One region of the Phytobacter sp. V69 genome, then DNA from elsewhere that is predicted to be linked to it. Evidence: predicted binding sites of a transcription regulator. Region 1 holds the regulator's gene; the other holds the start of a gene.
What was found. Region 1 encodes Fur, which represses iron uptake genes when iron is present. Its sites were predicted from a motif close to ATAATAATGAGAACNACTATCAA; they were not measured.

Region 1 (7,628 bases):
CGATGATTAGCCCGGTGGTGTGCAGCAACATCGACGATTTCTCCGGTCTGGTTATCAAGGCGCAAGGTTCTGTTGTGGCAGGGCAAACACCGCTGTACGACATCAAAGGCTAATGCCGTAATCTGAACCAAAAATAGCGATAAGCGGCTGAGGATCCTCCTCTGCCGCTTTTTTTGCAACGATCGACCCCATTCTTTCTCTCCGGCACCTATTTTCCGTAACTAAGGGTTGTCTCTGAGGGCCGCTTATAAGATCATGTGCCGTTATATGTTGTTTACGCCTTGAGGAATCTACGATGAGTGAGGCTGAAGCCCGCCCGACTAACTTTATTCGTCAGATCATTGATGAAGATCTGGCTACTGGAAAGCACTCCACTATTTGCACCCGTTTTCCGCCTGAGCCGAATGGCTATCTGCATATCGGTCATGCGAAATCCATCTGCCTGAACTTTGGTATCGCGCAAGATTATCAAGGGCAATGCAACCTGCGTTTTGATGACACTAACCCGGTAAAAGAAGATATCGAGTATGTTGATTCCATCAAAAACGACGTGCAGTGGTTAGGTTTCCACTGGTCAGGCGATGTTCGCTACTCCTCTGATTATTTCGACCAACTGCATAACTATGCCGTTGAGTTAATCAGCAAAGGCCTGGCCTATGTTGACGAACTGTCTGCAGACGAAATCCGCGAATATCGCGGTTCACTGACCGCACCGGGTAAAAACAGCCCGTATCGCGATCGTACGGTCGAAGAGAACCTCGCGCTGTTTGAAAAAATGCGTGCCGGTGGTTTTGAAGAAGGTAAAGCCTGCCTGCGTGCAAAAATCGATATGGCCTCGCCGTTTATCGTTTTGCGCGACCCGGTGCTGTACCGCATTAAATTTGCCGATCACCACCAGACCGGCAGCAAGTGGTGCATCTACCCGATGTACGACTTCACCCACTGTATCAGCGATGCGCTGGAAGGCATTACGCATTCCCTGTGTACGTTGGAATTCCAGGACAACCGTCGTCTGTACGACTGGGTGCTGGACAACATCACCATTCCGGTTCACCCGCGTCAGTACGAGTTCTCCCGTCTGAACCTGGAATACACCGTCATGTCCAAGCGTAAGCTGAACCTGCTGGTGACCGACAAGCATGTTGAAGGCTGGGATGACCCGCGTATGCCGACTATCTCGGGTCTGCGTCGTCGTGGCTACACCTCCGCCTCCATCCGTGAGTTCTGTAAGCGTATCGGTATCACCAAGCAGGACAACACCATTGAGATGGCTTCACTGGAATCTTGCATCCGTGAAGATCTGAATGAAAACGCACCGCGCGCCATGGCGGTTATCGATCCGGTTAAACTGGTTATCGAAAACTATCCGCAGGGCGCAAGCGAAGTGGTTTCGATGCTTAACCATCCGAACAAACCGGAAATGGGCAGCCGTGATGTGCCGTTTAGCGGTGAAATCTGGATCGATCGCGCAGACTTCCGTGAAGAAGCCAACAAACAGTACAAGCGTCTGGTGCTGGGCAAAGAAGTTCGCTTGCGTAACGCGTACGTGATCAAAGCGGAACGCGTCGAGAAAGACGCGGAAGGCAACATCACCACCATCTTCTGCAGTTACGATGCCGACACCCTGAGCAAAGATCCTGCCGATGGCCGCAAAGTGAAAGGCGTTATTCACTGGGTGAGCGCTGCCCACGCGCTGCCGGTGGAAATTCGTCTGTACGACCGTCTGTTCAGCGTGCCAAACCCGGGCGCAGCAGAAGACTTCCTGACCGTGATGAACCCGGAATCTCTGGTCATCAAACAGGGTTACGCTGAGCCGTCACTGCAGGCTGCCGCAACGGGCACAGCTTACCAGTTTGAGCGTGAAGGCTACTTCTGCCTTGATAGCCGTTATGCAACGGCTGACAAACTGGTGTTCAACCGCACCGTGGGTCTTCGCGATACCTGGGCAAAAATCGGCGAGTAATCGCATCTTGCCTGAACGCTAAAAAACGCTGCCTTGTGCAGCGTTTTTTTATTTCTCAATTAAAAATAAGATCCTGCCATCTTTCTTTTTTCTAAACTATTGTTTTAATTTTATCCAATCATCTTTTCATTTATTTATTGATAATTCGAGTTAAATTAGCCTGTAAGCCTTGCTGTGTAAGCACTCAGCTGATAATCCGCAAATCTGTGTTGTCCGTCATAATCCCTGTATTCCGTTCCCATTAAGACTTGATAATTCGCGTCGCGAAAAATATGCTTACAAGCGATAGGAATAGAAACATTTTCTATAACTATCAGTAATATTTAATTTTTTTATTTTATTGCTGTTTGCATTTGCACAGCACTTTTATGTTTTTGTCAAAGAGGAACACTCATGAACGCGTTTAACGCTCAACGTAAGGCGTTAGCGTTGGCTATTGCCTGCGCCACCGCATTATCAGGTTTAACTTTCGCCCCTTCCGTCAGTGCCGCTGGCTTTGTGGATGACTCCACGCTCACCGGTGGGATTTACTACTGGCAGCGCCAGCGTGATCGCAAAGATGTCACCGACGGCGATAAATACAAAACCAACCTCGCGCACTCCACCTGGAATACCAATCTTGATTTCCAGTCTGGCTATGCTGCCGATATGTTCGGTATTGATATCGCGGCTTTCGCGGCGATTGAAATGGCTGAATCCTCAGGAAGTGCGCACCCGAATGAAATCGCGTTCTCCAATAGCCACAAAGTGTATGACGAAGACTGGGCCGGCGATCGCAGCGGGGCAAGCCTTTATAAGGCAGCGGCGAAGTTCAAATATGGCCCGGTGTGGGCGAGGGCAGGGTATATTCAGCCCAGCGGGCAAACCCTGCTGGCATCAAACTGGAGCTTTATGCCTGGCACCTATCAGGGGGCTGAGGCTGGGGCGAAACTGGATTATGACGACTCTGGCGTGCTGAGTTTCTCGTATATGTGGGCCAATGAATATAAAGCGCCGTGGTATAACGAAACGGATCACTTCTACCAAAATGATCGCGTAAGCAAAATCAATTACGTCCATTCTCTAGGCGCGTCTTACGACTTTAAAAACGATCTGCTCCTCGAGGCCGCGTTTGGTCAGGCGCAGGGCTATGTTGATCAATATTTTGCCAAAGCCAGCTACAAATTTGAGGTCGCGGGGAATCCCCTTTCCACCAGTTATCAGTTCTACGGCTCGCGCGATAAGGCCGATAACAACACCATCAATGATATCTACGACGGTACCGCGTGGCTGCAGGCGCTCACTTTTGGTTATACGGTTGGTCCGGTGGATTTGCGTCTTGAGGGAACCTGGGTTAAAGCCGATGGCCGCCAGGGCTATTTCAATTCACGTATGACGCCCCTCTACGGATCTTCCAATGGTCGCCTGGATATCTGGTGGGATAACCGTTCTGACTTCAACGCCCATAACGAAAAGTCGGTCTTTGTTGGTGCAATGTATGACCTGAAAGACTGGAATCTGCCGGGCTGGGCGGTAGGTGCATCGTATGTCTATGGCTGGGATGCGAAACCGTCCAATGTTTCTTCCGGAGACAAATACTACGATGCGGGGAATTCCATCAAAGAGTCGGCTTACAGCCTCGACCTGCTGTACACCGTGCAGGAAGGGATGGCAAAAGGCACCCTGTTTAAACTGCACTTTACCCAGTACGACAACCACTCCGATATCCCGAGCTGGGGCGGCGGGTATAACAACATCTTCCAGGACGAACGCGACGTGAAATTTATCGTCATTGCGCCGTTGAATATCTTCTGATGCGAGGGAATGCCATGACGATGAAACCAATACTGCTTGTTCTGATGACGCTGGGACTGGCTGCCTGCGTACAACAGCCACAGGCGCCAAAGGAAGATGCCCGCTTAAAAGAGGCTTACAGCGCCTGTATCAATACGGCTGAGGGCTCGCCGGAGAAAACGGCGGCCTGCAGAAGCGTGCTGGATGTACTGCGTAAAGAGAAAGCACACCAGCAATTCGCGGAACAAGAGAGTGTGCGCACGCTGGATTATCAGCAGTGTCTTGAAGCAACGCATACCGGTAACGGCCAGGCGGTAAAAGCGCGTTGTGATCAGATCTGGCAGGAGATTCGCCAGCATAACGCGCTGAATTAACCGTGTGAGATAGCCCGCTTCGGCGGGCTTTTTTGTCTTTGCGATACGCAGAAATAAAAAAGCCAACCCGGAGGTTGGCTTTAGAGAGAAGCGAGGATTATTTATCCGTCGCTTCGTGCGCGTTATCGTCTGTACGGCAGTCACCCTCGGCACAGTGGCCATAGAGGTAGAGGCTGTGGTTAGTCAGACGAATACCGTGTCTGGATGCAATCTCACGCTGACGCGCTTCGATAGAGTCATCACTGAACTCGATCACTTTGCCGCAATCCAGGCAAATTAAGTGGTCGTGGTGATGTTGCTGCGTCAGCTCAAAGACGGATTTACCGCCTTCGAAATTATGGCGGGTCACGATCCCGGCATCATCGAACTGGTTGAGTACACGGTACACAGTCGCCAGCCCAATCTCTTCGCCCATGTCGATCAAGCGCTTATATAAATCTTCCGCACTGACATGGTGGTTCTCCGGCTCCTGAAGCACTTCCAGGATTTTTAACCGAGGAAGCGTGACTTTCAGGCCGGCCTTCTTTAATGCGGTATTGTTGTCAGTCATGCGGAATCTGTCCTGTTGCTAAACGATTCACTTCCCGTCGGGAAGCTACAAGGAATGCACCTGGGATAATGCGTCTCATTATAGAACTGCCATGCCTGAATGAAAACTGCAAGTCCTCAAGTAAAGTAAGCTTTTAAAACGTGGCAGCGCCAACAAAGTCCTTTTGCGTTACCCGTTTTAACCAGGGGCCATTGTACAGCGCTGGAGAAAAAAGTTAAAAAATTGTAGCAATTATTTCCATCGCTTTTATCTATTAATCAGGCGCAACCAGCAGGTTGCGCCAAACAACATCAGGCATTGATGATCTCTTGCAGGTGCAGCTCTTCAGAAATCTGTTTCACCCACTTGTCGACGCGACCAGCGGTCAGTTCCGGCTGACGGTCTTCGTCAATGGCCAGACCAACGAAGTGATCGTCATCTGCCAGGCCTTTGGACGCTTCGAAATGGTAACCTTCGGTCGGCCAGTGGCCTACGATGGTTGCGCCGCGCGGTTCAATGATGTCGCGGATAGTACCCAGCGCATCACAGAAGTACTCAGCATAGTCTTCCTGGTCGCCACAGCCAAACAGAGCAACCAGTTTGCCGTTAAAATCGATATCTTCCAGCGTCGGGAAAAAGTCATCCCAGTCACACTGTGCTTCACCATAATACCAGGTCGGAATGCCAAGCAGCAGGATGTCGTAACCTTCTAAATCCTCTTTGCTGCTTTTAGCAATGTCATGCACATCGGCAACTTCTTTACCAAGTTGAGCCTGGATCATCTTTGCGATGTTTTCGGTATTACCAGTATCGCTGCCGAAAAAAATGCCTGTGATTGCCATGAGTAAAATAACCTCTTGAAACTTAATGATATGGTGGTGGCGATTGGCCCACGGATAAGGGCAATCATAGCAGATCAGAGAAGCACGCGGAAACTGCAATCACGCAAGACTGCACTCTGTGCAACATGAAAGTGTATTTTTGCGATGAATTAGAGGATTTCCTGGTTGTTCAGCGCGTTAAGCTGAGCCAGTAACATCTCTTCAATCAATTCACTCCGGCTCATTTCGCGCGCGTCCGCCAGCGCGTTTAACGCGTCGACAGCCTCTGCGTTGAGTTTTAATTCGACGCGCTTAAGCCCACGAACTTTATCGCGTTTAAGCTGATTGCGCTTATTCACGCGCAATTGCTCGTCGCGAGAGAGCGGATTGGTTTTAGGACGTCCCGGGCGACGTTCATTCGCGAACAGATCTAGTGTCGTGCGGTCCGTTTGTTCTTTAGCCATGATTTAAGAATACTACGGGAAGTACAAGCAATCGGGTCATAGCCCGGGCTGATTAGCGCGCCATCATACATCAGCGATGCGGACACGCCAACGACCGGGCGCTTTCCGGCAACCGGTCGCCGGGTTTTTAATCAGTTTGTCTTTTCAGCGAGATAACGACGGATGGCGCGCAGAACCGCTTCCGGTTTTTCTGCATGCACCCAGTGCCCGGCTCCGGCTATCACATGCGCACGTGCCTGCGGGAATTGTTGCAGCAGTTCGCCACGATACTGTTCGGTGACATACGGCGAGTTACCGCCGGGGATAAAGAGCGCTGGATGGTTCCAGGCCGGTACCGTTTCCCAGCCCACGATATGGGGATATTGATCCCATAGTGCTGGCACATTGAAGCGCCACTCGCCGTCGACAAACGACTTGAGCAGGAACTGAATTACCCCTTCTTCATCTATATATTCGCGCATGACGACTGCCGCCTGCTGGCGTGTGGTGGCATTAGCCTCGGTTGCAGCGTTGATAGCGGCAAAAATTTCATCGTGGCGACGCACGTTATAGCTAACCGGGGCGATGTCGATAGCGACAAGCTTATCGATGCGTTCCGGTGCCAGTGCGGTAAATGCCATAACGGCTTTCCCGCCCATGGAGTGGCCGACAAAGGTCGCACGTTCAATGCCGTGGGCGTCAAGGGTATCGAGCAAATCCTGCGCCATCGCCGGGTAATTCATCTCGGGTGAACGCGCGGAAAGGCCGTGGTTTCGCATATCAACCTGAATAATGTCATGGTCATTAACAAGGTCGCGGGCGAGTACACCAAGGTTGTCCAGGCTACCAAATAAACCGTGAACCAGCACGATGGGAGAATTGTTGTGCGATTGTTGTGCAGATTGCGCTCGGGTATTCAATTTCATGGCAAAGTTCTTTTTTTCGCTCTTTCGGATTAAGGTATCATGTTGAACATTCTGCCGTCCGGCTGCAAGGTTTAGACACATTCTGACTTTTGCCGCCATCCTGGTTTGACGCTATCCGCTGTTGAGATTTGACTTTATAATCTCAATAACTTGTATTCAGATTAGACACTGCACTGGATTAAGATGAAAACGATCGAAGTTGATGATGAGCTCTACAGTTATATTGCCAGCCACACAAAGCACATTGGCGAGAGCGCATCCGACATTTTACGGCGCATGTTGAAGTTTTCCGCCGCCCCGCAGCCAGCTGCCGCTGTTCAACTCCCGAAAGAAACGCCTGCACCTGTTACGGTTGAAGCAGTCAAACCGGTTAATACCGCGAAAGACAAGGTCCGCGCGGTGCGTGAACTGCTGCTCTCTGACGAGTATGCGGAGCAGAAAAAAGCCGTGAATCGCTTCATGCTGGTGCTGTCTACACTCTATTCATTAGATGCAAAGGCTTTTGCAGAATCCACTGAGTCTCTGCACGGGCGCACCCGCGTATACTTCGCGGCTGATGAACATACCCTGTTGCAAAACGGCAATCAGACGAAGCCAAAACAGGTGCCTGATACCCCGTACTGGGTTATCACCAACACGAATACGGGTCGTAAATGCAGCATGGTGGAACACATCATGCAGTCAATGCAGTTCCCGGTGGAATTGATTGAAAAGGTTTGCGGCACAATTTAATCCTTGCATAAAAAGGACCAGGCAATGGCTAACCACGAACGTGCGGGGCAACCTGCGCAACAGAGCG
Region 2 (7,628 bases), on a different contig from region 1:
ACAACGGCCCATTCAGCCTGAAAGTCGCGATACGCCTCACGCAAATTGGGGCCTTTGCGGTTGCGCCAGTGCGCGAGGAAGTCCGGAAGCCACTTAATCTGTTCCGGTTTTTTCGCTTTAAGATGACCGGGTGCCAGCATGGCCATTCGCTCAACGCCAGGCTTTGTGGTTTCAAAAATTGTCAGCCATTCCTGCAGACTGCGGGAGCCGACGCCTGCACGGCTGGAACCCTTACGGGCATTGGCAAGCTCTGCCGACTTCATCAGATGTTCGGGCAACATCCCCTTACGGGACTCCAGGGAAACATAATTGACAGCTGCGGTACGTGACATGCCGGCATCGCGCAGTTTTTCGACAAACATCACCAGCGTGGCACGGGCATCGGCGATCTCTTTTTGCTTTGCTGTCAGCGAACCTACTTCACGCTCAAGCAGCGCCGGACACTGACGAATCAGTTCCAGTCCTTCGCGCTGTTTTACAGTGGATGTTTTACGCGCGGTCACCGGGATAGCAGTCGAATGATTAGCCAGAATATTTTGATATATCTGGGCCCGGATAACTTCTTGGGCACTAAGCGGTAAGCTATCAATCGCATACTCAATACCACCACCTCGACCAGATCTTGCACGTGAAACCCATTGATGTTTTTTTGCTCTTACGACTATGCCCGGACGCGTTTCCGGCATTCCAGGTAAACGCATCTCAGCAAGCTCTTGAGCGGTATAATGTGTTTTCAGGTTATTCTGGTTCATATGATTAATTCCATTCACCTGAAAATGCTTTATGATAACGAGTGGGCCAGATTTGATCTGGTGAAATGCCAATTGCGTCAGCAATGATTTGCTGACCTTTTGGCCAAGGCCGGTCCAATGCATTTTTTAATGCTCCTGCACTTTTATAGCCATGGTGCAGTGATAAGCGACGTAGCGACCACCCCTGTTTGTGAAGAGCTGCAACAATATCGGCTCTATGCCAGTCAGATTCTTTCTGGCTTTTTTTGCGCTCTCAAATGTACTCATTGGTTAATCTCCGTGATTCAACTCATAAGTACAACATAATCGAATTCGAGTCATGCAAACCTGAAAACGAATTTATTTGTCTGTTTTCAGGTTTAATTTGCCCCAAAAAGACCTAAATATTGGTTAATTATCTACTAATTCAGTTAGTTAGATAAAACATGAAAAACTTGAAAATAAGTTGAGAGAATTTACTAGATATGGGAAATAAACCTGAAAATGAGTTAAAGAGTGAAATAGGTGCTCGGATACGAACTCAAAGAGAAGCTCTAAAGCTCTCCAGAAGTTATGTCGCAGAGAAACTGGGCGTGGCGTTATCAACATTGCAAGCATGGGAAAATGAAGAGAGGGAACCCAGTGCCACACATATACTGAGGCTTTCCGAATGCCTGAGTACTTCGGTTGCCTGGCTGGTTGCAGGAAGTGAAGAGCAGGAAACTTCATCACTGTTGCCTACATCAACATCTGGAGCAACGGCGCTTGATGTTAAAGGCAATCAGGTTGACTTGGATGAGTTTGTTTTCGTACCTCGATACAATGTTTCTGCATCAGCAGGATACGGAGCATTGAACGATGATGAGAGCCCTATGTTTACGGTGAGTTTTCGTCGGTATTGGGTCGTGAATCATTTGAAGGCTGACCCACGAAAACTCTCGGTCATTAGCGTCTCAGGTGACTCCATGATGGGGGTTCTAAACGATAAAGACATAATTCTAGTGAATCATGAAGATCGAGATCCACGAGAAGGCATTTATGTTATCCGTTTAGACAGTCAGTTGTTCGTCAAAATGGTTCAGCGGTTGCCTGGCTCTCAGCTTCGCATCAGCAGTACTAACCCAGCATTTGAGCCATTTATCATTGAATTGGATAATATCCCTAGTGACTTTGACATAATAGGGAAAGTTGTCTGGTATGGAAGAGTGATTTAAACCGTCTTAAAAAATGATTAACAATGACAACTCGTAAGGCAAAACAATGCAGAATTTAATGCGTTTTTTCCCATAAACTCTCATTTTTCAGCGAGCCGTGCAGAATCATCCTCGCGCCTCGCAACCCGCTTAGCTTAAGGCCTCGGCTCGTTTTTCGTCACTCGATCCCTCTATGCAGAAACGATCACTCCCCCACACCGGTCACCCATTATCCGCAGATGCATCTGGTGGATATCATCAGCGGCGCGGTTGTGTGCGCCATTGCCATTGCGTTGGGGATGGTGGCGGTCTGGTGCCTGCCGCGCTTGCATCAGCTGATGCACCGCCTGAAAAGCCCGGTACTGATGCTCGGGATCGGCGGTTTTATTCTGGGTATTCTTGGCGTGATTGGCGGCAATATCACCCTGTTCAAAGGGCTGGATGAAATGCAGCAAATGGCGTTTTCCCAGACCTTCAGCGTGACCGATTACCTGCTGTTCGCGGTGATAAAACTGGCGGCGCTGGTGGTTGCCGCGGCCTGTGGTTTCCGCGGTGGTCGAATTTTCCCGGCGGTGTTTGTCGGCGTTGCTCTCGGCCTGATGCTGCATGAACACGTCAATGCGGTACCGGCGGCGATTACCATCTCCTGCGCCATCCTCGGCATGGTTTTGGTTGTCACCCGCGATGCCTGGCTGAGCCTGTTTATGGCCGCAGCCGTGGTACCGGATACCAGCCTGCTGCCGCTGCTGTGTATCGTGATGCTACCTGCCTGGCTGCTGCTGGCAGGAAAGCCTGTGATGATCGCACCACGCAAAAAATAGGTGCGCAAGCCCAGAATTTATAAGAGGAAATCAGCGAGAAACGAGAAGCTGGTGTAAGCTCGAAGACCACTTGTGTAAACGTATACACTGACATTAAGGGCATATGTATGGTTTATTTGGCCTCCGAAGATCGCTATCAGAAAATGGAATTTCGCCGCTGCGGTGACAGTGGTCTTAAGCTTCCGGCAATCTCGCTTGGACTGTGGCATAACTTTGGCGATGCCACGCTTATTGAAAACAGCCGTCAGTTACTCAGACATGCGTTCGATCTGGGGATCACCCATTTTGATATCGCCAATAACTACGGGCCGCCTCCGGGCTCTGCCGAACGCAATTTTGGCCGCCTGTTGCAGGAAGATTTTCTGCCGTACCGGGATGAGCTGATCATCTCCACCAAAGCGGGTTACACCATGTGGGATGGCCCCTACGGCGACTGGGGTTCGCGCAAATATCTGATTGCCAGCCTCAGTCAAAGCCTGCGCCGGATGGGGCTTGAGTATGTCGATATTTTCTATCACCACCGTCCGGACCCGGAAACGCCGCTGAAAGAGACCATGCGGGCGCTGGACCATGTTGTCCGTCAGGGCAAGGCGCTGTATATCGGTCTGTCGAACTACCCGGCGGATCTGGCGCGTCAGGCCATTGAGATCCTCAATGATCTGGGTACGCCCTGCCTTATCCATCAGCCCAAATACTCGATGTTTGAGCGCTGGGTGGAAGATGATCTGCTGACGGTACTGCAGCAATCAGGCGTGGGCAGCATTGCGTTTTCACCGCTGGCTGGCGGGCAACTCACCGACCGCTACCTGAATGGCATTCCGGCCGATTCACGCGCAGCCAGCGGCAGCCGTTTCCTCAATCCCGATCAGATTACCGACGAGAAGCTGGCAAAAGTCCGCAAACTGAACGACCTGGCCGTGCGTCGTGGGCAAAAACTGTCACAGATGGCGCTGGCCTGGGTGCTGCGTGGAGACAAGGTGACGTCGGTGCTGATTGGTGCGAGTAAGACCAGCCAGCTCGACGACGCAGTTGGCATGCTGGGCAATCGCCATTTCAGCGAAGCGGAATGTGCTGAGATTGACGCCATCCTCAACAGTGTAAAATAACAGCATTTTTAGCAAAAAGTGCTGCCACTCTGGATTTAGGAGTTTCGCCGAAGATGCGGGGGTAGACGTTACATAATATTGCTGCAACAGACCCGATCGTGAAGGAGAAAACTATGTTCAGGTCACTGATTTTCGCAGCAGTATTAATGGCATGTGCCCCACTGGTCGCTAACGCTGGCGAAATAACACTGCTGCCGTCGATTAAATTGCAAATTGGCGATCGCGACAATTACGGCAATTACTGGGACGGTGGACGCTGGCGCGATCGCGACTACTGGCATCGCAATTACGAATGGCGCGACCACCGCTGGCGCATGCACGATCGCGGCTACCACCGTGGCTGGGATAACCATAACGCCTACGAACGCGGCTACCGTGAAGGCTGGAGCGATCGCGACGACCATCGCGGCCCGGGACGCGGTCACGGCCATGATCACTGGCGCTAATAAACACGCGGCAACAAAAAAGGAGCGCAGGCGCTCCTTTTTCTTTGGTGACTCTCGCAGATTTACACCCCTAACGCGGTGCCCACCAACAGCCAGCCATTCAACGCCACCACCAAAACCACAATCACCCAGCCAACCCGTTTAATGGTCGGCGTATTCACCAGTTCGCCCATCAATATACGGTCACTGGTAAAAATCAGCAATGGCACCAGCGCCAGCGCGATACCGAAACTTAGCAGCACCTGACTCATCACCAGAATGCGTGTGGGATCGAGTCCCATCAGGATAACGATAAACGACGGCATCATAGTGATACTCCGGCGCACCCACAGGGGAATGTGGAAACGCACGAACCCCTGCATCACCACCTGCCCCGCCAGCGTGCCCACTACCGTTGAGGAGAGGCCCGCAGCCACCAGGCTGAGGCCAAACACGGTTGCCGCCGCATGGCTTAATAACGGCTCAAGGGTTAAATAGGCTTCGTCTAAATCAGCAATCCCGGTATGCCCATTGAAGTGAAATGCCGCCGCGGCGGTGGCCATCATCGCCAGGTTCACAAAACCGGCTATGGTCATCGCAATGCCCACATCCCACTTCGTGGCGGAATAGCGCTCGCGCCGCGTCCCTTCATGCAGGTACTGTGTCAATGAGGAGTGCAGATAGATCACGTGCGGCATGATCGTCGCCCCCAGCACGCCGGCGGCCAGGAAGACGGCTTCGGTGCCCGGCAGGCTTGGGATCAAGATACCTTTACTGAGCGGTGCCAGTTCAGGGCGCGAGAACACCAGCTCGACAATGTAAGCCGCCGCAACGAACAGCAGCAGGCCGCCAATCACTTTTTCCAGGGGCTTTTGCCCGCGACGTTGCAGCATCAGAATTAAAAAGGTGGCTATCCCGGTCAGCACGGCGCCCTGTAGCAGCGACACGCCCAGAATCAGTTTGAAACCAATGGCCGCACCAATAAACTCAGCAAGATCGGTAGCCATGACGATAATTTCCGCCTGTACCCAGTAGAACCAGACCAGCGGACGCGGATAATGGTCGCGAATTTGTTCCGCGAGGTTCTTGCCTGTGGCAATGCCAAGTTTTGCTGACAGCAATTGAATCAGCATGGCCATCAGGTTTGCCCAAACGACAACCCACAGCAGCTGGTAGCCAAAGCTGGCTCCGGCCTGGATGTTAGTGGCAAAGTTGCCCGGATCGATATAACCGATCGCCGCAATGAACGCAGGTCCCACTAACGCGAGCTTTAACTTACGCGCTGCACGCCCACTGCTACTCTCAACGCGACTGTTGTTCATTTCTTGCCCCTAAATATAGCCTTTGCTATGTTTTATGCTACCAAAATGAGAATGATTATCAAGTTCATTTAGAGTAGATTAGCTTGATTTCTTCGATAGCCAGAAACGATGAAGGGCCGGATGTTTTTAAGACAGGGAGGATGCGATGTAAATCACATCATCTTGTTAAGAGTCTAGCATTTCATGCAACTTTTCACTCTATTACTTAACATAACCGAAATGTATGTTGGATCACTAATTTTGAGTCTGGTCACAGGTCATTAATATACTGTGAGTTTGATCTCGTTTTCTTTCCACTTGTTACATAGAATGTGCACGAAAATACTACCCGTCTCATATTTGGAGCAAATATGTCCCGCGTTCTGCACTTTGTTCTGGCGCTTGCCGTTGTGGCGTTGCTTGCATTGCTTGTAAGCAGCGACCGCAAAAAAATCCGCATTCGCTTTGTTGTTCAACTGTTAGTCATCGAAGTATTGCTTGCCTGGTTCTTCCTGAACTCTGACGTAGGTCTGGGTTTTGTGAAAGGCTTCTCCGAAATGTTTGAAAAACTGCTCGGATTTGCCAACGAAGGGACAAACTTCGTATTCGGCAAAATGAACGATGAAGGCCTGGCGTTCTTCTTCCTGAAAGTGCTGTGCCCGATTGTCTTTATTTCCGCGCTGATCGGTATTCTGCAACACATCCGAGTGCTGCCGATTATCATTCGAGCTATCGGTACCGTTCTGTCCAAAGTCAACGGCATGGGCAAACTGGAATCGTTTAACGCAGTCAGCTCCTTGATTCTGGGTCAGTCCGAAAACTTCATCGCTTATAAAGATATCCTCGGCAAAATGTCGCGCAACCGCATGTACACCATGGCGGCAACCGCGATGTCTACCGTGTCCATGTCAATTGTCGGCGCGTACATGACTATGCTGCAGCCGAAATATGTGGTCGCCGCACTGGTTCTGAACATGTTCAGCACCTTTATCGTGCTGTCTCTGATCAACCCGTACCGTGTCGATGAGAGCGAAGAAAATCTGCAGATGTCTAACCTGCATGAAGGTCAGAGCTTCTTCGAAATGCTGGGTGAATACATTCTGGCGGGTTTCAAAGTTGCGATTATCGTTGCCGCAATGCTGATCGGTTTTATCGCGCTGATTTCTGGTCTGAACGCCCTGTTCGCCGCGATCCTCGGCATCTCCTTCCAGGGGATTCTGGGCTACATTTTCTACCCGATTGCCTGGGTCATGGGTGTACCGTCCTCAGAAGCGCTGCAGGTGGGCAGTATCATGGCAACCAAACTGGTTTCTAACGAATTCGTGGCCATGATGGATCTGCAGAAAATTGCATCCAGCCTGTCTCCGCGTGCGGAAGGCATCCTGTCGGTGTTCCTGGTTTCCTTCGCTAACTTCTCTTCTATCGGTATCATCGCAGGCGCAATCAAAGGCCTGAACGAAGAGCAAGGTAACGTGGTATCCCGTTTCGGCCTGAAACTGGTTTACGGTTCTACGCTGGTGAGCGTCCTGTCCGCATCTATCGCGGCACTGGTACTGTAATTCAGACAAACCGGGGGTAACCCCGGTTTATTCCTTCCCTGGCGCGGCCAGCGGCTGCGGTTTCCCCAGTAAATATCCCTGCAAATAATCCACCCCGGCATTCAACAGCAGCGCGCGCTGTTCCTGCGTTTCAACATATTCCGCAACCACCGTCAGCGATTTCGCTTTCGCCAGCTCGCAGATGGATTTCACAATCATGACGTCCTGCGGGTCATTGGCGATATCCCGCACAAAACAGCCATCAATCTTGATGATATCCGCCTCCAGGCGCTTTAAGCGTTCGAAATTGGCAAACCCGGTACCAAAGTCATCAATAGCAATTCTGAAGCCGGCCTGTCGCAGTTGCTGGATGTTCTGTACGCTGAATTCCGAATGCGAAAATGCCTGCTCTTCGGTGATTTCGATAATGATCTCATGGGTAGAAATCGCGTAATCCGCAAAGAGTTCGAGCAATTTTTCAGCAAAGTTTTTCTGCATTAACGTCAATGGCAT

Region 2: a site for Fur is predicted at 5,638-5,660, ahead of ACSZPU_RS15875 (Nramp family divalent metal transporter). Genes of this name have one in related genera too.

The regions. Positions count from the first base shown of each region.
Region 1 covers NZ_CBFFRL010000032.1:22,102-29,729, forward strand. Annotated here, with positions in the region: gene nagE (N-acetylglucosamine-specific PTS transporter subunit IIBC) at 1-113, shown strand, start outside; gene glnS (glutamine--tRNA ligase) at 296-1,963, shown strand; gene chiP (chitoporin ChiP) at 2,357-3,757, shown strand; gene chiQ (ChiQ/YbfN family lipoprotein) at 3,778-4,110, shown strand; gene fur (ferric iron uptake transcriptional regulator) at 4,208-4,660, opposite strand; gene fldA (flavodoxin FldA) at 4,951-5,481, opposite strand; gene ybfE (LexA regulated protein) at 5,631-5,924, opposite strand; gene ybfF (esterase) at 6,056-6,829, opposite strand; gene seqA (replication initiation negative regulator SeqA) at 7,013-7,561, shown strand; gene pgm (phosphoglucomutase (alpha-D-glucose-1,6-bisphosphate-dependent)) at 7,586-7,628, shown strand, end outside.
Region 2 covers NZ_CBFFRL010000113.1:905-8,532, reverse strand. Annotated here, with positions in the region: gene ACSZPU_RS15905 (Mu transposase C-terminal domain-containing protein) at 1-752, opposite strand, end outside; partial or broken gene ACSZPU_RS15900 (helix-turn-helix domain-containing protein) at 757-966, opposite strand; gene ACSZPU_RS15895 (XRE family transcriptional regulator) at 1,217-1,945, shown strand; partial or broken gene ACSZPU_RS15890 (ion channel protein) at 2,143-2,745, shown strand; gene mgrA (L-glyceraldehyde 3-phosphate reductase) at 2,853-3,851, shown strand; gene ypeC (DUF2502 domain-containing protein YpeC) at 3,965-4,297, shown strand; gene ACSZPU_RS15875 (Nramp family divalent metal transporter) at 4,360-5,598, opposite strand; gene ACSZPU_RS15870 (NupC/NupG family nucleoside CNT transporter) at 5,949-7,136, shown strand; partial or broken gene ACSZPU_RS15865 (GGDEF domain-containing protein) at 7,164-7,628, opposite strand, start outside.